One region of the Solibacillus sp. FSL R5-0449 genome, then DNA from elsewhere that is predicted to be linked to it. Evidence: riboswitches for the same ligand, from Rfam matches in the RefSeq annotation. Region 1 holds a riboswitch; the other holds the start of a gene.
What was found. Region 1 has a riboswitch for S-adenosylmethionine ahead of MKY27_RS13150 (methionine ABC transporter ATP-binding protein). Riboswitches for the same ligand answer to the same signal wherever they lie in the genome.

Region 1 (11,518 bases):
ATAAATTTACAGCATTCATCGTTGAGCGTTCATTCCCAGGTGTTTCTGTAGGTCCTGAAGAGAAGAAAATGGGGATTAAATCATCTTCAACTCGTACATTAATTTTGGAAGACGCAGAAGTACCTGTAGAAAACTTACTAGGTGAAGTAGGCCGCGGTCATATTATCGCGTTCAACATTTTAAATATCGGACGTTATAAATTAGGAGTAGGTACTGTAGGTGCATCTAAACGTGCATTTGAATTAGCAGTTGCTTATACAAACCAACGTCAGCAATTCAAAACAAAATTATCGGACTTCAACTTAACAAAAGAAAAGATCGCATCAATGGCTTCTCACATTTATGCATCTGAATCGTTAAACTACCGTACAGTTGGTTACTTCGAAGACCGCTTAAGCCAGTTATCTGACGAAGAGCAAAAAGACGGCAAATCAATTGCAGCAGCAATCGCTGAATATGCAATTGAGTGCTCAATCGCAAAAGTATTCGGTTCTGAAACATTGGATTTCGTAGCGGATGAAGCGGTTCAGTTACACGGTGGTTACGGCTTTATGGCTGAGTACGAAGTAGAACGCATCTACCGCGACTCTCGTATTAACCGTATTTTTGAAGGTACAAACGAAATTAACCGTATGATCGTACCAGGCACATTCATGAAAAAAGCATTAAAAGGTGAGTTACCACTATTACAAGTAGCACAAGAACTTCAAAACGAGCTATTAATGCTTATGCCTGAAGAAATCGGTCAAGGTGCATTAGAGCAAGAGAAATACTTAGTGAAAAATGCTAAGAAGATCGCAGTACTTGCAGCAGGTGCAGCAGCACAACGCTACGGTGCAAAACTGGATGCAGAGCAAGAGCTGTTAGTTAATATCGCAAACATTGCAAACCAATTATACGCAATGGAATCTGCAGTAATCCGTACACAAAAAGCTATCGAGCGTGACGGTGAAGAAAAAGCAGCACAAAAAATTCTTTACACTCAAATTTTCTGTCAGGAAGCATTCGCAGAAATCGAAAAAGAAGCAAAAGAAACATTAATCGCTTCAGTTGAAGGTGACGATGCACGTATGATTTTATCAGCATTACGTAAATTAACGCGCAACAACCCTTACAACTTAATTCCGAAAAAACGTGTAGCTGCAGCGAAACTAATCGAAGCAGAAAAGTATGTAGTTTAATAAAGACTGTCATCGGGTGCATGAAAGTGCACCCGATTTTTCTATCGTTTTCTAATAAATCGTAAAATGTTCCAATATAATTTCAGAAGTTCTAATATATATTGGAACTTCTAATATAAGTACTATATTTTCTAATATGTCACGCAAAGGTTCAAATAAGTGAAACCGTTCTTCTAATATAAGTCCGGCATGTTCTAATATTTTCATACATCTTCTAATAAAAACCGCTCCGATCATGCGAACACATTTTTGATTTGTCCTTCTATATCCGTTACAATATAGGAAAATCCAGGGCAAAAAGGAGTACTTACATGACAATAAAATTCATCCAATATCCAAAATGTACAACTTGTAAAAAAGCGCAAAAATGGCTAGATGAGCAAGGTGTGGACTATGAAAATATTCATATTGTAGAACAGACACCATCGAAAGAAGAACTTAAAGCCATTTACGAAGCAAGCGGTGTACCGTTGAAGAAATTCTTTAATACTTCAGGTATGAAATATCGTGAGTTAGGCCTAAAAGATAAACTACCGACAATGTCCGAAGATGAGCAATTAGAGCTATTAGCATCGGATGGTATGTTAATTAAGCGACCGATCGTTACAGATGGAAAAAAATTAACTTTAGGATTTAAGGAGTCTGACTTCTTAGAAACTTGGAAATAAACAGTTATTCACATTGTATTTCCGAACGAAATATGGCAAAATGAACTTGAATGTACTACATATAACATGGAGGTTTTCAAATGAGCACACCAAAAGAATTACGTTATTCAAAAGAGCATGAGTGGGTAAAAATTGAAGACGGTAAAGCGACAATCGGTATTACGGATTTCGCACAATCTGAATTAGGCGATATCGTATTCGTAGAGTTACCTGAAGTAGGCGATGAAATTTCAAAGGATCAGCCTTTCGGTAGTGTAGAATCTGTAAAAACAGTTTCTGAACTATATGCACCACTTTCTGGTAAAGTTGTTGCAATCAACGAAGAATTACTGGACAATCCTGAATATGTAAATGAATCACCATACGGTAATGCATGGATGGTTACTGTTGAGTTAACAAGTGAAGCAGAAGTTGAAGAATTATTAGACGCAGACGCTTACACTGCATTAATCGAACAATAAGATTAAACAATAAGACCAAACACTAAAGCCTTCTAATTAAAGGTTTTAGTGTTTTTTTGTTATTCTATATATAAAGGTGATGGATGGAAGGAAGCGTGTACTATGGGAAAATGCATCGTTGTTGAAGGACGTGCCGATAAACTGAGAATACTTCCGATATTAGCGGAAGACGTGACGATACTTTGCACGAATGGCACAATAAGTGAAGTCAATTTAATTGATTTATTGGATGAATATGAGCAAGATGAAATTACGACTATGTTTGATGCAGATAAAAACGGTGAAAAGTTACGTAAACTGATGAACCGTGCATATCCCGAAGCGACACAGCTTATCATACCTCACGAATATGTGGAAGTAGAAAAAACACCTACTAAAATCTTAAGGGATATGTTACTACAAGCAAAATTTATAGTAAACGAAGGATGACAGTATAATGGAACAATGGACGAAACAGCAGTGGGAACAGAACGTACAACAGCATGATCAGACAGCGTTTTTCTTATATACGCCGATGTGCGGCACATGTGAAGTATCGGAAAAAATGTTGGATGTAATTGAGAAATTACTCCCAGATCTCCCGCTTGGTATGGCAAATATCAATTATTTAGGAGATTTACCATATGAATTGAAAATTGAAAGTGTACCTTGTTTAATCGTTTCGGATAAGGGAGAACTAACGAATAAAATTTACGCATTTAAATCCGTACCGTTTCTGTATGAAATATTAAAAAAGTAATTGACGAAGTCTCTTTATCGTGATAAAGTAACATTCATAATAATAAAACTTAATAACGTTACTCTTATATAGAGAGGTGGAGGGAAGTGCCCTATGAAACCCGGCAACCAGCGTTTACGCAAAGGTGCCAATTCACACAAAGTTTAAACTTTGAAAGATGAGAGAACGGTTTACCGTATAAATGTATGTGAAACCTTTCTACTTGTCATGGTAGAAAGGTTTTTTTCATTCAACGGATGTTTTGGATGAAAAATGAACATGATTTTGAAATAGCAGGAAGGTTATTTCAATTTAGAAGGAGTACAACCGATGATTGATATACAAAATATTACTAAAGTGTATAACACGAAAAACGGTAAACTTACAGCGGTTGATAATGTAAGCTTATCGATTAACAAGGGAGAAATATACGGTATTATCGGCTACAGTGGTGCCGGCAAAAGTACAATGATCCGCCTGCTGAACGGTTTGGAAAAGCCGACAACAGGTTCTGTCATTGTAGGTGGCCAGGATATCGCGAAAGCTTCCGGGGCAAAATTACGAGAAGCACGCCAAAAAATCAGTATGATTTTCCAGCATTTCAACCTGCTTTGGTCACGTACCGTTGAAGAAAACATCGCATTTCCACTTGAAATTGCGGGTGTTTCAAAAGCTGATCGTGAAAAGCGAGTAGAAGAGCTGATTGAACTCGTTGGTTTAAAAGGAAGAGGGAAAGCGTATCCTTCTCAATTGTCAGGAGGGCAAAAGCAGCGTGTCGGCATTGCCCGAGCGTTGGCAAACAATCCGGAAGTGCTTTTATGTGATGAAGCGACATCAGCGCTTGATCCGGAAACAACGGATTCGATTTTGGAACTACTGCTCGATATTAATAAAAACATCGGACTTACAATTGTACTCATTACACATGAAATGCATGTTATCCGCAAAATCTGTAACAGAGTAGCGGTGATGGAAGCCGGAAAAGTAGTGGAACAGGGCGATGTATTGCAAGTGTTCCAGCATCCTCAAGCACCCATTACGAAAAACTTCGTATCACAGGCTTCTGGTGAAACACCGGAAACACAAGCATCACTGGAACAAATTTTTGCCAACTATCCGGGAGGCAAAATCGCCAAATTAATATTTGCCGGTGCTACGACAGAACAGCCTGTCATCTCGCAAATGATTAAGCAGTTTGACGTAGTTGTAAATATTGTGCATGGTAAAATCTCGAATACAACGGGCGGTTCGTTTGGTACATTGTTTATTCATATCAATGGCGAACCAAATGCAGTCGCGGAAGCACTGAGCTTTTTAGCGAAGCAAGAAATTCAAACGGAGGTGATTGAGCATGTTTAATCAATTATTTCCGAACGTCGACTGGGGTAAAATGCTCGACGCAACATATGAAACCATTTATATGACGGCTGTTGCGACAGTCATTACATTTATACTCGGCATTCTGATTGGGATTGTCCTATTTTTAACGAGCGACAATCAATTATGGGCTAATAAAATTGTGCACTTTTTAACAGGATCACTCGTAAATATTTTCCGGTCGATTCCATTTATCGTCTTAATCATTTTATTAATTCCGTTCACAAAGTTTTTACTTGGAACAATCCGTGGTGCCAATGCAGCATTACCTGCGCTAATTATCGGTGCAGCACCGTTTTATGCACGCATGGTATTAATAGCGTTACGAGAAATTGATAAGGGTGTTATTGAAGCAGCCCGCTCAATGGGAGCGAAAACTTCTACGATTATTTGTAAAGTATTGATTCCGGAAAGTTTACCGGCATTAATTTCAGGTATTACAGTTACTGCTGTCGCTTTAGTAGGGTATACAGCAATGGCCGGCATTATCGGTGCCGGTGGTTTAGGTAACCTGGCATTCCTGGATGGTTTCCAGCGTAACCGAACAGATGTAACCTTAATGGCAACAGTTTTAATTTTAGTTGTCGTATTCATCATCCAGTATATTGGGGATTTCATTACAGCAAGAGTGGACAAACGATAGTTAGTGGCTTTTAAGGCCGTAATTATAAATATTGGTGCATCGAAACAATACAGGCGCAAACTTTGAATAAGTGCGCGTCTGTAAGGTTAAAAATCAGAATATATAGAAGGTTTCGATAAACTGAACAAAAAATAAAAAAGGGTAGGTAAAACAGATGAAAAAGTTATTATCAAGCGTTATTTTAGGAGCTTCAGTACTTGCTTTAGCAGCATGTGGAGGAGAAGATGAAAAATTAGTTGTTGGTGCTTCAAATACACCACACGCAGTTATCCTTGGAAAAGTTAAACCAATTTTAGAAGAGCAAGGTATTGAGCTTGAAATCGAGACATATACAGACTATGTACTTCCAAACCAAGATTTAGATAACGGTGATCTGGATGCAAACTACTTCCAGCATATTCCATACTTCGAAGCGCAAAAAGCAGATTTCGATTATGATTTTGCAAATGCTGGCGGTATTCATATCGAACCAATCGGTGTTTACTCTAAAAAATATTCATCTTTAGAAGAGCTTCCTGAAGGTGCAACAATTTTACTTTCTAATTCAGTAGCAGACCACGGTCGTATGCTTTCATTACTTGAAGCACAAGGTTTAATCACATTAGCAGAAGGTATCGATAAAACAAAAGCAGAAGTAAAAGACATTGTAGATAATCCGAAAAACTTCGTATTCGATGCAAACACTGCAGCTGAATTATTAGTTCAAATGTACGAAAATGAAGAAGGCGATGCGGTATTGATCAACTCAAACTTTGCAATCGACAACGGCATTAACCCATTGGAAGATTCAATCGCAATCGAGTCTAGTGAATCACCATATGTGAACATTATTGCAGTGAAATCCGGTGATGAAGATTCAAAAGAAATTAAAGCATTAGTAGAAGCACTACGCTCTAAAGAAGTTCAGGACTTTATCGTTGAAGAGTGGGGCGGCTCTGTAGTACCTGTTTCAGGCGAATAAAATAGAAATAATAAAAAAACCATTTTCTCTCTTTCGGGGAGAAAATGGTTTTTTTCTGGACTTAAAATGAATAAGGGATTTCTCCTTATCTATCTGTCCCAGTCTATTATTGGAAACGTGTTAACCGTGAATAAAAATTGGATATAAATTTGACGAATACTTCTTCGGATGGTGCAAGATCCCTTGATGTTGGTGCAATGATCCCAACTGTGCGTCTTATATTGGGCGTTGCGATGGGCACTTTTACAGTCATGCGCGGTGTTGAATCGTAAAGTGAACTTTCCGGTAAAAGTGTCACACCGATTCCGGCTGCCACAAGCCCTTTTAAAGCATCCATATCTTCTCCCTCGGAAGTAATATTTGGCATGAAGCCTACAGAGCGGCATGCATCAACAGCCACTTTATTTAAAATATAGCCTTCCGGAAAAAGTACAAATTGGTCATTACGCAAATCGACAAGATTAATCGACTCTTTTTTTGCGAGTGAATGTGTTGCGGGCAACAGAGCATGGATATTTTCGCTGAACAGCACGGTTGTATTGATTGCTTCGTCCTTTGGTGGCAATGGTCCAAGCAAAGCTAAATTCAGCTCGCGATTTTTGACTGCATCAATCAAATACTTATAAGAGCCCTGACGCAAATGGAAAGAAATTTCCGGATATTCTTTTTTAAACGCGGAAATGACAGTCGGCAATACATAGCTTGCTAAACTTGTAGGGAAACCAATTTTAATTGTCCCTTTTGCCGGATCTAAATATTCTTCCACCTGCTTTGCAGCAAAATCAATTCCCTTGAGTGCGGTAATACAATGTTCTAAAAAAATCTTCCCAACCGGCGTCAACTTTACGTTACGCCCAATTCGTTCAAAAAGCGGTGTGCCGAGTTCTTCTTCCAAGTTGGCAATTTGCCTGCTGATTGCAGACTGGGCAACGTGTAGATGCTCTGCTGCTTCCGAAATATGCTCTCGTTCTGCCACCTCTACAAAGTAACGTAACTGTCTTAATTCCACCATTTCCACCCCATTCATCTAAAAAGTAGATTGTTTATATCCAAACTATATATTGTTTATATTATTTCGAAAACTTTAAAATGTAAATACGGGATTGAAAGAATGAGGGGGAATGAATATGAGTTTTCATCAGTTACCAGAAGCACAAGGGTTATATAATCCTGAATTTGAACATGACGCATGCGGTATCGGCATGTATGCAAATATAAAAGGAATACCTTCACATCAGATTGTAAAAAAAGGATTAGAAATGTTATGTCGCTTAGAACACCGTGCAGGACGTGGCGGGGACGGCAAGACAGGTGATGGGGCAGGGCTGTTAGTTCAAATCCCACATGCGTTCTTTCAACAAAACTGTACTGAACTTAATTTACCTGAAATAGGTAAATATGGTGTTGGGCAAATATTTTTCACGGAAAATGAAAACGAACGCCTGAAAATTGAACAAAAGATGAACGAATTAATTGAACAGGAAAATCAGCAACTGATCGGCTGGAGAACTGCTCCGACAAATAAGGAAAATTTAAGTGAGATTGCTAAATCGACTGCACCGGTTGTTCGCCAAGTATTTATCCGTTCAAACGAAAACGATAATAAGGCGTTCGAACGAAAACTGTATGTCATCCGCAAACAGCTGGAACATTGGGCAACGCAGCAGCAATTCGAATTGTATATTCCAAGTCTTTCAAGTCAGACGATTGTTTTTAAAGGTTTGCTTTCACCAGAAGAAGTAAGTGAATTTTATGTGGATCTGCAGGACGAAAGCTTTGTATCCGCATTGGCACTCGTGCATTCACGTTACTCGACAAATACATTCCCATCATGGAAACGGGCCCACCCGAACCGCTATATCATCCATAATGGGGAGATTAACACATTGCGCGGCAATATTAACTGGATGCGTGCACGTGAGCAGCAATTCGTGTCTGAAGCGTTTGGGGATGACCTTGAAAAGCTGTTACCGATAATTGATACAACGGGTTCTGATTCATCGATGCTTGATAACGCATTTGAATTTTTTGTATTGGCTGGACGTTCACCTGCAGAAACAGCAATGATGATGATTCCGGAGCCATGGACAGAAAATCCGCGAATTGATGAAGACCGAAAAGCGTTTTATCAATATCATGCAAGCTTAATGGAGCCTTGGGATGGACCGACTGCTATTTGTTTCACGGATGGTAAACAGATCGGGGCAATTTTAGACCGTAACGGCTTGCGTCCGGGAAGACTATATGTGACAAAAGACGATCATGTTATCTTCTCATCTGAGACAGGGGTTGTCGATTACGCTGAGGAAGACATTCTTTATAAAGACCGATTAAGCCCAAGTCGCATGCTGTTAATTGATTTGGAACAAGGGAAAATCATTTCGGATGACGAGCTGAAATCTGCAGCAGCGGCAGAAAAACCGTATGCAGCATGGCTGGAAGAAAATATGATCAAACTTGAAGAGAAGGATGAGCAGTTACCGGAAATTAATGATCTTACTTTACGCCAGAAAATTCACGGTTACACATTTGAGGACATACAAAAATATATTGTACCTCTTGCAAATGAAGGAAAAGATCCGCTTGGTTCAATGGGAAATGATACACCATTAGCTGTTCTGTCAGATAGACCGCAATCCTTGTTTAATTACTTTAAGCAGCTATTTGCACAAGTAACAAACCCGCCGATTGATTCGATTCGTGAACATGTCGTGACATCGACAATGACATTGCTTGGAGCAGAAGGCGATTTATTACAGCCAAATGCACAAAATGCACGTCGCCTCTTGCTGAAAACGCCGGTTTTAACGACTGCAGAATATGAGCAAATCGTAAATAATAACGAAGAACATTTTGAAGTGGCGGAAATCTCGCTAAAATTCACGGAAAATTTAGAAAGTGAACTTAACAGAATCAAAACAGAAGCAGAAGCGGCGATCTTTGGCGGCAAGACAATCATTGTACTGTCTGATTATATGGATGACGCTAAGCAGCTAACAATGCCTGTTCTTTTGGCAGCGAGTACAATCCATCAATATTTAGTACGAATCGGTTTACGTACGAAGGCAAGCATTATCGTTAACAGTGCGGAAGTTCGGGAAGTTCATCATTTTGTTGCACTGATCGGCTTCGGTGTGGATGCGATTCACCCATACTTAGCCTATGCAACGATTGATGAAGCAATTGAAAAAGGTCATTTATCTGTACCGTTTGAAAATGCGGTTCAAAAATTCAGAAAAGGTGCAGCGGACGGTGTCGTAAAAGTAATGTCGAAGATGGGGATTTCAACAGTCCAATCTTATCGCGGTGCCCAAGTATTTGAAGCAGTCGGAATTTCAAAGGAAGTGATTGACGAATACTTCACAGGTACAGCTTCACAAATTGACGGCATTGACTTACAAACAATCGGTGAAGAAGCGAGACGCCGCCATGAGGATGCAATGCAATCGATGTCAGCACAGCTGCAATCAGGTTCAGATTTCCAATGGCGTGCAGATGGGGAGCATCACGCATTCAATCCGAAAACAATCCATACTCTTCAGTGGGCTACACGTAAAAATGATTTCGGTTTATACCGGATGTATGCGGAAATGGCCAATGAGGAACGAATCGGGTTTTTACGTAATTTATTCGACTTTAAAAAAAATGAACGCAAAATCCCGATGGAAGAAATCGAGTCAGTGGATTCCATTGTGAAACGCTTCAAATCAGGGGCTATGTCGTTTGGTTCGTTATCGAAAGAAGCACACGAAACGTTAGCAGTAGCGATGAACCGCCTAGGCGCACGCTCAAACTCTGGTGAGGGTGGGGAAGATCCGGCTCGTTTTACAATCGAACCGAATGGTGACAACAAGCGCAGTGCAATTAAACAAATTGCTTCAGGACGTTTTGGGGTGAAATCGCATTATTTAGTAAATGCCGATGAGCTGCAGATTAAAATGGCGCAAGGAGCGAAACCGGGCGAAGGCGGTCAGCTGCCAGGCAATAAAGTATATCCATGGGTAGCGGATGTACGCGGTTCAACTCCTGGGGTAGGGTTAATTTCACCGCCGCCGCATCACGATATCTACTCAATCGAGGATATGGCACAATTAATTCACGATTTAAAAAATGCAAACCGTCATGCAAGAATTTCTGTAAAGCTCGTGGCTAAAGCAGGTGTTGGTACAATTGCTGCCGGTGTTGCTAAAGGGGCAGCAGATGTTATCGTCATTTCAGGCTATGACGGTGGTACAGGGGCGTCGCCGAAAACATCGATCAAGCATACTGGCTTACCGTGGGAGCTTGGTTTAGCTGAAGCGCATCAAACATTGATGCTCAATGGACTGCGCGACCGCGTGACACTGGAAACAGACGGTAAGCTCATGACGGGCAAAGATGTTGTAATGGCAGCACTATTAGGAGCAGAGGAATTTGGCTTTGCGACAGCACCGTTAATCGTTTTAGGCTGTGTTATGATGCGTGCCTGTCATTTGGATACTTGTCCAGTAGGCGTAGCAACACAAAATCCTGAACTTCGTGCTAAATTTATGGGGTCAGCAGATCATGTTGTTAATTATATGCGTTTTGTTGCAGAGGAAATGCGTGAATATATGAGTATTTTAGGATTCCGTACTGTGGAAGAGATGGTCGGTCGTACAGATGTACTGAAAATTGCTGATCGTACGGCAAAACATTGGAAAGCAAGCCAGCTTGATTTAACGGCATTGCTTCATCAAATCCAAGGAACACGCACGAAGCAGCATCAGCAAAACCATAATATAGAGGAAAGCTTTGATTTACGCGAGTTATTGCCGAAAGTGTCAAAGGCAATTGAGGGCAATGAACGCATCGAATTAAATTATCCGATTAAAAATACAGACCGTGTAATGGGAACGATTATCGGCAGTGAAATTTCCCGCAAGTACGGGGAAGCAGGCTTACCTGATAACACAATTAACTTAACGTTTACAGGTCATGCCGGCCAAAGCTTCGGCGCATTTATCCCAAGAGGCATGTCGATGCGCGTAGTCGGGGATGTGAATGATTACTTCGGTAAAGGTTTGTCAGGAGGAAAAGTGACAGCCATTGCACCGATTAAAGGTGAACAAGAGAAAAACGTCATTGCCGGAAATGTTTGTTTATACGGGGCAACAAGCGGTAAAGCCTTTATTAACGGGCGTGCAGGACATCGATTCGGTGTTCGTAATTCAGGTGCTGAAATCGTTGTTGAAGGGATTGGAGATCACGGCTGTGAGTATATGACTGGCGGTAAGATCGTTGTATTAGGTGATGTCGGTCAAAACTTTGGTGCCGGAATGTCTGGAGGAATCGGCTATATTCTGCCGAGTGACGAGGAAAAGTTCAAAGCACAATGCAATATGGAAATGATCCATTTTGAAAAAATGACAGACAAAGCGGAGATCGAATCTGTTCGTCAGTTAATTATTCAGCATTTGGAAGAAACAGATAGTTCTTACGCATTGGATGTATTAGCGAAGTGGGAGCAATTTGTTCCGAAGTTCGTAAA
Region 2 (11,518 bases), 950 kb from region 1:
ACGGCTCAGGTAAAACGACGTTGTTGAAAGTCATTAACGGCTATATATGGCCAAATGAAGGAAGCGTCCAAGTATTGGGCGAAACATATGGCAAGACCTATATACCGAAGATGCGGACGCGGATCGGCTGGGTAAGCAACGCGATGATCGATAATTTCAACTGGCAGGATAATGCGATTGAAATCGTGCTCAGCGGAAAATTCGGTGCCCTTCGACTATTCGATGAAGTGACAGATGAAGAAATTGATCATGCGGTTTCCATTATGAAGCATTTTCACTGTGACCATTTAGCAAATAAATCATTCGAGCATTTGTCACAAGGTGAACGGCAGCGTGTTCAAATCGCAAGGGCCATTATGGCAGATCCCGAAATTCTCATATTGGATGAACCGTGTGGCGGGCTGGACTTAATCGAACGGGAAAACTTACTGCAGACGATTGAACAGATTGCACAAGCTGAAAACGGCCCTACCCTCATCTATGTGACTCACCATGTAGAGGAAATTCTGCCTTGCTTTAGCCATGTGCTTTTAATGAAAGACGGAAAAAATATCGAAGCCAATGCACGGGAAACGGTTTTAACAGATGAATTATTAAGCGATTTCTTCGGGCGTGAAATCAGTTTGCAAATCGAACGCGAACGTGCCTGGGTCGCGATTAAATAAAACGAACCAGCAGGAGTCCACCTCTTGCTGGTTTGTTTCATTTTATACACACTAAATATGATATTCAATATTCTCATCAACATAATGCCATTCGTACGGTGTTTCTTGGTATACGTAGTAGTTCAGCCAGTTGTAGAACAATAGATGCGAATGGGCACGCCAAACATTTTTCGGTGCCTGCAGCGGATCGTTATTCGGAAAATAGTTGACCGGAATATCCGTATTGTCCGGATCTTTCTCGATATCGCGGAAATACTCATCCGATAATGTCGTTGCATCATATTCCAGATGCCCTGTAATCATAATATGTTTATTGTTTTTCGATTGAACGATAAACACCCCTGCATCATCCGAATAGCTGAGTAAACGCAAGTCGGGATGTGCTCGTACTTCATCAATCGAAACCGATGTATGGCGTGAATGCGGTGCAACATACTCGTCACTGAATCCACGTACTAGATCTACTGTTAAATCCGTAATCACATGGGAATATACACCGGAGCATTTCTTCGGCAATTCGAATTTACCAATGCCAAAATGGTGGTACAGGGCAGCCTGTGCACCCCAACATATATACATGATTGAAGTAACATGTTCATTTGCCCAGTCCATCACATGCGTAATTTCGTTCCAGTAGCCGACATCTTCAAAATCCATTTTCTCTACTGGCGCACCCGTAATAATAAGACCATCAAAACGACGGTGCTTCACTTGGTCAAATGTTCGGTAAAATGTATCTAAATGCGATTTGGAAACATTTTTTGATTCGTATGTAGCTGTATTTAAAAATGTGACATCTACCTGTAATGGTGTATTCCCGAGCAAGCGTAGCAACTGCAGCTCGGTTTTCTCTTTTTCAGGCATTAAATTAAACACTAAAATATTTAGCGGTCGAATTTGCTGCGTTTTCGCACGGTCCTCCTCCATGACGAAAATCTTCTCTTTTCTAAGCAGCTCACCCGCCGGTAAATGTTTCGGAATATTAATCGGCATTTCACTTTCCCCCTCATAAACTATTTCAAAATACTTTTAATAATCAGTCGTGTTCAGGCATTGCATTGTTTTACGAGCGAAACGAACCGTTCCAGAACAACATAAAAAGCCCCTCTCACTCCAGCAAAACAGAATTGAGAGGGGCTTTTACCCGTTCTTATCTGCCAAGGTCAACACCTTGCTGGAAGTAGCACCTTTCTAGTAACACTAGAGGTTGCTGAAGCATCATAAGGCCAAGTCCCTCCGCTTCTCTTGATAAGACTATTAAATTGTCATTAGTGTATCATGTACTTTATAGTTTTGCAATAATTCAAAAAATATTATTTTACTCATCCTGAAGCTGTTCTTTTTCTATATTGAATAAGATGGTTTCCAGCCGCTCATCCCATACACGTGTCAACGTATTGTATACACGTACAAAATGTCTGTTTTCCTTTTGATCGAACAATAAAAAACATAGGACCGGTATATCATTAATCTGGATTGATTCCGTCGACACAACACTCGTTATATAGTGCGGAACTTCGTCTTCCGCCACCGGTTGTTCGGAAAGCTGCTGTTGAATGAAATCAACGAGCAATGTTTCTTCAATCGCTTCAATTTCTTCTGTATCCATTGTCGGGAAAGGCTCCGGAAACTCTTCCAAATCCGCGAATTCTTCCAGGTCCCCCTCCAATGGCCGTTCATGAATCGGACTGTATTGAATGAAGTAACTTGTTTCTTCTAGTTCCTCTTCAAAAATGCCCGATTCCAGCTGTGCTTTCCCTTTAGCAGTAAGCGCAAATTCCTGTTCTTTCACTATCATGCCGAGTCGTAACATTTTATTCGTCAAATCATGAATAAATAACGGTTCCACCAATAAAATTTCGGCTAAGAGCTCCACATTTTTCAGTTTTGCCTTTTCAAAGGAAATGAGCATCATCTTCATTAAAATATCCATGGCATTGCGCATCACGGGATGATATTTCACTTCCAATGTATGAATCGGAATGGCATATTGCATTTGCTTTTTAATTTCAATGGATGGGTTTTGGCTGAGTTCTTTCTGCAGCTGTAAAACTGTTCCTTGTAAATCCATTCAATCCAATCCCCCTGTTTCTACACAGCAAAATAGCCGTCCTGTTCTTTTACGGTCGTTAAGACATGGGCATACATATCCCTTGTTTTCGCGCTCTTTGGACGCTTCGTAAACATTTCGGTACTGCCGACCATAATGAGCAGTTCCCGGGCGCGGGATAAGGCAACATTGAGACGTCGGTAATCTTTCGCAAAGCCAATTTCTCCGCGCTCATTGTCATGATTCCGCACCATGCTGACAATAATGACATCCATCTCCATCCCCTGGAATTTATCGACCGATCCAGTACGGATGTGTAAATGCGGTACACTGATCTCCTGCTCGATCAAACGATTAATGCGCTTTACCTGCTCCGCGTAGAATGAAATAACGCCAACCGATTTTAATGCGTCTTGTGGAATCAGACCTTGTGCCTTTGCCTGCTCCGTTGCGGCATTTAATTCGAGCAGCTGCTGTTTAATCTGTTCCAGCTCAGCTAAATTGAATAAACTCGAGCCTTCTTTCATCCGCTCTTCAAAATACGGTTTGGCATTCGGTATATCGAGCCATAGCAAATGATGGTTTCGTGTAATTTTGGATGTTTCAAGGAAATGATCTCGTACAGCATCCGAATCCTCTAACCCACATTGCAGCTGTTCGGATTCATTTTCATAAAACGGTGTAATAGTTGACATAATATTTTTATGCATACGATACTGAAGGGCAAGCATCGTTTTGTTTTGCGACGGCAAATTGTTATATAAACGCTCAAATAGTGATTCTTCGAGTAATTTTTCAAGCTCCCGTTTTTCTTCAAATGTTGTACTTTCCTTCACAACTTGCTCCAATGTTTCTTCAAATGTCGCATCGCCTACAAGCGGCGGCAGCTGGTGATGGTCCCCAACTAAAATAATTTTTGCGCCTTTTAACATCGGCAGTAACAGTTCCGGTGGTGTTGCTTTTGAAACTTCATCAATAATGACGACATCAAACGTCGGGTAGTTGTCCATAAACTCTTTATTCGCCGAGGCAACACATGTTGTGCCGATTACATTGGCATGTTTCACGTACAATTTGCGGATTTCGTCCAAGTCATGGGCATTGGCATTTTTCAATAAACCATGCCATTCGTTTTGAAGTTCTGCTGTTACCGGGAGCAAACTAATTTTCACTTCTAGCGTTTCGATCTTTTCTGTAAAAAGTGTAATTTTTTCGTTTACTTCAATGATTGCCTGCTCAGGGTTCAGTTTTGTCAGCTGTTCAAGTTCTGTGCGGCGTTTTTCAAGCTGTACGCCTTCGCTGTTGATCCCTTTAAAGCGCACTGTTAACTGTTCAACCGTCTCAGTACCAAGGGCAATCTGTTCATTTAAAACTACCAGCTCTTCCGCTTTTTTGTTCAGTTGAAGCTCCACTTTTTCACGGTTTTGGCGCTGTGTTTCGGTTTTCATCTGATCCAGTTCATTTGTTGCGAGCAGTTCTTCCAGCTCATCTGTTGTATGATTCAGCGTTATCGACGGATCGATTTTTTCGTTGATTGTATCCATTTGGGATTTAATCGTTGTTGCCTCTTCCTCCAGCTGCTGAAGATGCTGTGCCTTCACATCATTTTGCTCTTTGAACTGTAGGATAATTTCCTCTTTCAGCTTTTCGAAAATAAGTACGGTTTCACGGATCGCATCCATATATTTATTGTTCAGCTGCTCGATGTATTGCATGCGCAAATGAATTCCCTGAATGGAGCGGGTGCCGTTTTGAGCATTTACGCGGCGGTCCCTAAAAGCGATACTCAGCTTTGTCAAAAACTCCTGAATCTCTTCAAGTGTATAATGATGCCCCATATCCAGCCTATCCGGTGTTACATGGATTCCTAACACCGTTTCACTGTAGTGCAACGCCTTTTCCAGACGTTCTTTCACATCTTTGATCGGCTTATACTGCTCCATTTGCGGCTGAATTCGATCAAGTGCTGTAAGTAAGCGGTCCATCGCATAGTTCCGGCGAATATTGTATTCACTCATGAACTCCTCTATTTCGTACACTTTTTTCAACGAAGCAATTTTATCGACGAGCAGATCATACTGTGACGTCTCATTGGCCTTTTCGATTTTCGTCTTAACTGCAGCAAAACGCTGCTGGAATTGATCAAGCTGTGCCTTATAATGACTTTGCGTAAGTTGCTGCTGGTAGTTTTCTCGCGCTTCTTTCAACTGTTGCGCTTGTTCTGTCAGTTGTTCGACTGACAATCCGTCTTTTACTTGCTGTTCGAAATTAGCGACGGTCTCGGCTACTGTGCTTCCTGTCGCCTGCAGTTTCTCCAATTTGCGTTCATTGTCTTCCAGTTCTTTTTTGCATTCGGTCAATTCTTTTTTTAATGCCAGAATCTTTTCGGCCAGAACATGCAATTCTGCCTTTGCCGCTTCTTTTTGTTCAATTTGAAGTTCCAGCTCTTTTTGTTTTTGTTTAAGCGCATCAATCTCATTTTGCGCTACATTGATTTCATCATTTAAAAGCTGTTCTTTTTTCTCATGCAGCGAAATTTCATGGCCGATTGCTTCAAACGTCTGCTCCTGCCAATACGACGCAACATTTTCCTCGATGAACTTCTTCCCTTCTTCTTCAATGCTTTCCGTACGGCCGTAACGCAAAATCCGGATATCTTTGTTCGATAAAAGCCGGCTTAATGCATTGTCGACCGCTAAGTTCGATTGGGAAGCAACAAGCGTTTTCAGACCCGCTTTTGCATTTTGATAGCAAATTTCCGAAATTACCGTCGTTTTACCGGTACCCGGCGGACCTTGAATAACATACAGATCTTCAGAGCTCATTGCCCCTTCGACTGCCTGCTGCTGGTACTGATTCAGCCGGTTATGAAAATCGAGAGGAACCGTTTTTTTGCGCTCGGCAATAACCGGTTTATCTTCGAATAAAATTGTTTCGAGATTCGCATTTGCAGCCAATCCTTCTTTTAACCGTTCAAACCCTTTTAATAAGCGTTTTAGCTGTGATTTCGTCGCGGCATTGGAAAATTCGATGTCTTCCGATTGGAACTGAAGCTCATTTCTCCGCGCCAAATTGCTGTAATACGGTTTTAAGGCAATTTCAACAGTATTTTCGTTGCGGCGGATTTTTGCCACATCCCCGATTTCCTGGACATAGCCGCGCAAACGCGCACTAAGGCCCTCCAGCTGTTTCCACTGCTTTTTATCGAGGTTGTTAATACGCACGGTCATATGAGAAAAGTCTGCATCAAATGTGACACTTGAAAAACGGGCATGAATATCTTCAATGTCCGCATTTTTGTTTAACACTTTTAAATAGCCTTCCCAGCTGCTGATCCGTTTATTGACATAATCAAAGCGTTCCTGTGCAATCGGCAGTTCATCGATGGCTTTTAGAAACGGTTCCTGGTATGTATGGCCACTAATACGGGAAGCGACGAAGTGGATTTTCATTGTCGCGCGGCGATTTGTGACAACCGGTGTCCCTTTGCCGCGTGTTCGAAAGCTTTTCGCCACTAGTCCGTTTTTCCGGTCAAATACACAGTCCATAATGACGACGCGTTCGTCAAATTTATTTTTTAGTTTTACGTTTTTATCATTATCAAAAAAGATGCTCAAATGCGTTTGTTCTGCATCGACCGATACTTTTTCAAGCGCGACAATGAAATATTGCTGTAAATTAAAAAAGGCGTGTTCATCTGGAACATGCTCCTTCATCGCTTCGCGTGCCGTATTCGTCAATAAAATATGACAGCGGGTTTGAATATTTGCGATTGTTTTTGGTGCCATGAACACACCTCCCTCATAGTTTTTTTATATACAGTTCCGTTTGGTCGTATATGATTATAACAATATTCCTCTGTTCATTAAAGAAAAAATGCCCTGTTATTAATTTAACAGGACATGTCGATTAACTTTGAATTTTCGCAACTTCCGCATATTTGGCATCCCATGCTGCATCAATCTTTTTCAATGCGACCGGACGGAAGTTTTCCTTTTTCACTAAAATATGTTGAGACTTCGCGGTTACTGCAACGGTGCCGTCTTCATGCAGAATTTCATAGCCGTATGTAGTGCGCAGCTTCGTATGTTCCTCAATCCATGTGCGAACTGTAGCTGTTTGACCATAGCGCATCGCCGCTTTGTATTGAATCGAGAAATCCATAACAGGCGATAAATACCCATCCTCTTCAAGCTTCGCATAGTTAAATCCTAAATCCTTCACAATCTTTGTACGCCCAATTTCGCACCAAACGAGATAATTGGCATGATAAACGACACCCATCTGATCGGTCTCCGCATAGCGTACTTCTACTGTTGTTTCTGAAATAAACATTCTCTTCACCTCTAGAGGTATTATAGCGCTAAAGTGAAGGAGTTGTAAGGGTAATGAATCGATTGTTTTTAAAACAGTAAACGAACTAATCTGTTGATCACTTATAATCCTTCTTTACATTTTATCGAATTTCCAAATACAGCAAATTTGGAACAGCTTTCCACCTGTGCTTTGGTATACTGAATTTACTGTACGAATCACTATACAGCTGGGGGAATTTAGATGGATACAAGAGAAACTTTGCAGATGGTTTTAGAGTTTATTGACGAGAATATTACTGGAAATATTAGTCCGGAAATTTTGGCTGCACGAGCAGGCTATTCAACTTGGCATTTCTGCCGAGTATTCCAATGGGGTACCGGATATTCGGTCATGAACTATGTTCGGAACCGCCGACTTGCGTTTGCCGCACATGAACTAACTTCGGGCAAGCGGATTCTCGATATTTCAATAGAATATGGGTTTGAAACTCACTCTGGATTCAGTAAAGCTTTTCGCCGTTATTACGGTTGTTCACCAGGAACTTACCGTTTGCATGCACACAATCATCGTCCGTTTCCACCAAGCCTATCGTGCACGTACAAATACTTTATCGGAGGTATTATTATGGAACCTAAATTTGTCACACTGCCTGCTATTAATCTTGCTGGTTATGTCCTTAAAACGACGTCAACTGGCGGCGAAAACTCTACCGCAATCCCCGCCTTTTGGGACAAATATATAAGTGAAGGAAAGATGGAAAAACTTCACTCGGAAAACTTTATTAAAAAACATGATGAATACGGTGTATGCTTTCCGGAAGATCCGACTACCAGTGAATTTGAGTATGTAATAGGGGTCGAACCGAAAGAAGGTGCTAAAATTGCTGACGAATACCATGTTTGTGAAGTACCTCCTGCAACTTATGCTGTATTTTCAACGCCTCCTTCTGATGCAATAAATTTTGTAGCTGCTATTCAAGGAACGTGGAATTATATTTTTAATGAATGGTTCCCTAATTCCGGTTATGAGTACGCACCGGGTTGTAACGATTTCGAACTATACGATGATCGTTGTATGCTCGATGATGGGAAGATTTGTGATATTTATATTCCGGTAGTTAAAATACAAAGTTAAAGTTTTGAAGTAGTAATAATTTGCAACTAGGAAACATACATTATAATAACTGGTCATTTTATGGACCTGAGTGGATGCTCAGGTCTTTTATTCTATATTCATATAGTGAATTTGTTACTTAAGACCTTTTTACAGCAAAAATCTATTCGAAAGAGTTTCAAGCTATTATTATTTTGGGAATAACGAAAATAGAAACTTAAAAAGGGGTAATGATCATGAACATTTCAAAATTATTAGGTGCGCCATATGCTAATTTAAAAACAGCGAAAGTGTTTGTTAAACCGGGGCAAGTCGTCGTTACATATAATAAGAAAACATACTTTATCGTAAAAAAAGATGTATTTACGAATATTCTTCATCAATTAAAATATAATGCGATAAATTCTTGAGAGATAATTTTATCTCTCTTTTTATTTGTCTCCACCGGGTTACCAATAACATACAACATGGATAAATATAAATTAACTTTTCATACTAAAGCTAAACGGTAAAGGATGTGCTTTTGTGAAAGATACGAAATTTGCGGAACTGGATATGACCAAACTCGAAGCCATTAAACAACTGGAGCAAAAATTAAATGTCACGCTCATTGCGTATGAATTAGCACCGAGTCACCATAACCATCATGAGGATACGCCTATTGTCATTAACCCTTCATAATGTAAAAGCCTTCGCTTAACTTGCGAAGGCTTTTTAAACATTTACTTCCCCTTTATTTGATCCAGAACGTCTCGAAAAGCCTGCCGCTCACCCGCTTCCCTGAAATCTTTAAAGGGATTGCCTATGCTCTCTAAACGCTTGATTACATTTGCTATTGTGAAAAGATCAGGTGTTAATTTTTCATTAACTTCTTCCCATAATAACGGCGTCGCAATCAATCCTTTATCATTGCCGCGAGCTGAATACGGTGCAACAATCGTTTTGCCTTCCCTATGCTGGACATAATCCAAATACAGCCTTTTCCCTCTATTTTTCTTCATCCGCTCGATTGTAAAGGAGTCAGGATATTGCTGTGCAAGAAAGCGGCAAATAAACTCTGTAAAAACACCCGTTTCTTCATAGGAGAACGTGTGAAGCGGCAATGGAATATAAATTTGCATACCTTTCCCGCCCGACGTTTTGACAAAGCTTGTCAGTTCAAAATAATCTAAAATCGATTTGAACTTTAATGCAGCATCTACCGCTAATCCGAATTCATCAACGGATGGTGGATCCAGATCAAAGACAATTTCTGTCGGCTGTTCTGAATTGACCGGCTGAAACGGGATATGAAATTCCAAAGCGAGCTGATTGCCCAACCACAAAAGGGATTCAATGTTATTACATAAAATAAAATGGGTGTCGTCCACTAACTGTGTCGTAACAAAATCAGGCAAATTTTCAGTATAGTTTTTCTGGTAAAAGCTTTCTCCCGGAACACCGTGCGGATAACGGATCACCGTCAATAATCTTTCCCGCAGGAAAGGCAGCAGCATCGGCGAAACCGTCTGCAAATAAAATAAGTAATCATCCTTCGTAATATTGCTTGCGGGAAACACCGGTTTATCCGGACTAGTTATCGTTACATTTTCCGGAATCGGGTTTAACTGCCTTTGCATTTGCTGCCAGTTACAATCTGTTGCTTCCAGATGATGCTGGAATGAATGAAAGCGCGGTTCCCTCAATTTAGTGCCGTCAAAATCAATACAGGCAACGGTTACACAAATTGAAGGAGGTATTTTAAATATACTTTTTTCCAACAGTGTGCCATTTGTTTTAAAAAAGGTGGTCAACGTTTTGCTTTCCTCTTCAGATAAACCATGTTTAAACGACACAATCTCCAAAAGGGTATTTTCTTTATAAATTGCCCCATTAAAGAAACCGTTTGATTGATCAAATTTCGTAAGAATAACATTTACGAGTTTCCAGTTCTTTATTTTCAGCCAGCTTTTCGTTCTCGTATCTTCCATCCATTTGCTGTTACGTTTTTTGGCGATGATCCCTTCGCCATTATGGGATTTTACGTTTAGCCAAAGTAAATGCGAATCATCAAATACATCAATCATTTGCAGTTTTCTTGAATCGGTGTATTGAACAGTTCCAGCTAAATTGAGACGTTCAAAAAAGTCGGATAGTAATTGTTTTCTTGTCGTTAACCGGCTATTTCCCTTAACTTTCCCTTTTAATTTCAGTAAATCGAACACAATATAATGACACGGGAAAGTCTGTGCGTTTGATTCAATATTTTTTTGGTTCGTCATTTTCCCACGTTTTTGCACATACGAGAACTTACTTTTTAAATTGTTTATTAAATATACGACTTCCCCATCAAAGCTAAGCGGTAAGTAAGCTTCGATTTCTTCATAAATACGCTCACAATAATGAATAATTTCAGGGAATTTTTCGTTTAAAATATTCCCATTCCGGCTTTTCAGTATTGGCGACCGATTACCTTTTTCCCAAATTAAAACAGCGCGATAACCGTCATATTTTGTTTCGTATAACCAATCATCACCTAACGGAATTTCCGGTGCATCGGTTAATAACATTGATTTCACATAAAGGCCAACTTTCGTTTTTTTGTATTTATCCTTTGTTTTTTTTCGCAGACGATACATAAATTAAATTTTTAGTCCCATAGTAAGGAAAAATGAGGTGACAACATGCATACTGTCTGGAAAGGTAGTATTAGCTTCGGCTTAGTAAATATTCCGGTAAAACTACATGCGGCAACTGAAAATAAAGACGTAAAGCTCCGACAGCTCCATAAAGAATGCCATACACCAATCAGCTACAAAAAGGTGTGCGAAGGCTGTCAGGCAGAGGTAAAAGATGAAGATATCGTAAAGGCATACGAATATACAAAGAACAAATTCGTCGTTTTGGGTGAGGAAGACTTGGAAAATTTACGCAAGGAAAATGAAGATAAATCCGTCGAGATTATAGATTTTGTGAAGCTGGAAGAAATCGATCCGATTTATTTTGAAAAAACGTACTATTTATCCCCTGACAATACGGGTGCAAAAGCCTATGTGCTACTTCGAAAAACATTGGAGGAATCCGGTAAAATCGGCGTAGCAAAAATTACGATACGATCAAAAGAGCAATTGGCCATTGTCCGTGTTTATAAAAACGCATTAGTGATGGAAATCATTCATTTTCCGGATGAAGTGCGGGATGTCGGGGATGTACCGAATATCCCAAGTGTCGAAGCCGTCGTGCAGAAAGAACTTGATACCGCGCTTATGCTTGTTGAACAATTGACAACCGAGTTTGATCCGACGAAACACACGGATGATTACCGGACAGCACTTATGCAGCTGATTGAGGAAAAGAAATCGGAAAGTACCGTTGTTGCAAACGAAAAACGACC

Region 2: linked by a shared signal. The riboswitch ahead of metA (homoserine O-succinyltransferase) and the one ahead of MKY27_RS13150 (methionine ABC transporter ATP-binding protein) in region 1 are both predicted to bind S-adenosylmethionine.

The regions. Positions count from the first base shown of each region.
Region 1 covers NZ_CP150239.1:2,605,506-2,617,023, reverse strand. The annotation lists gene MKY27_RS13175 (acyl-CoA dehydrogenase family protein) at 1-1,181, shown strand, start outside; gene MKY27_RS13170 (arsenate reductase family protein) at 1,493-1,849, shown strand; gene gcvH (glycine cleavage system protein GcvH) at 1,930-2,310, shown strand; gene MKY27_RS13160 (toprim domain-containing protein) at 2,413-2,739, shown strand; gene MKY27_RS13155 (thioredoxin family protein) at 2,747-3,049, shown strand; SAM riboswitch class I at 3,111-3,213, shown strand; gene MKY27_RS13150 (methionine ABC transporter ATP-binding protein) at 3,359-4,387, shown strand; gene MKY27_RS13145 (methionine ABC transporter permease) at 4,380-5,048, shown strand; gene MKY27_RS13140 (MetQ/NlpA family ABC transporter substrate-binding protein) at 5,203-6,009, shown strand; gene MKY27_RS13135 (LysR family transcriptional regulator) at 6,116-7,018, opposite strand; gene gltB (glutamate synthase large subunit) at 7,137-11,518, shown strand, end outside.
Region 2 covers NZ_CP150239.1:1,654,245-1,665,762, reverse strand. The annotation lists gene MKY27_RS08105 (ABC transporter ATP-binding protein) at 1-665, shown strand, start outside; gene metA (homoserine O-succinyltransferase) at 717-1,658, opposite strand; SAM riboswitch class I at 1,813-1,920, opposite strand; gene MKY27_RS08095 (nucleoside-diphosphate sugar epimerase) at 1,984-2,736, opposite strand; gene MKY27_RS08090 (AAA domain-containing protein) at 2,757-6,503, opposite strand; gene MKY27_RS08085 (thioesterase family protein) at 6,625-7,050, opposite strand; gene MKY27_RS08080 (AraC family transcriptional regulator) at 7,273-8,166, shown strand; gene MKY27_RS08075 (hypothetical protein) at 8,382-8,555, shown strand; gene MKY27_RS08070 (uroporphyrinogen-III decarboxylase) at 8,671-8,826, shown strand; gene MKY27_RS08065 (DNA ligase D) at 8,868-10,703, opposite strand; gene MKY27_RS08060 (Ku protein) at 10,809-11,518, shown strand, end outside.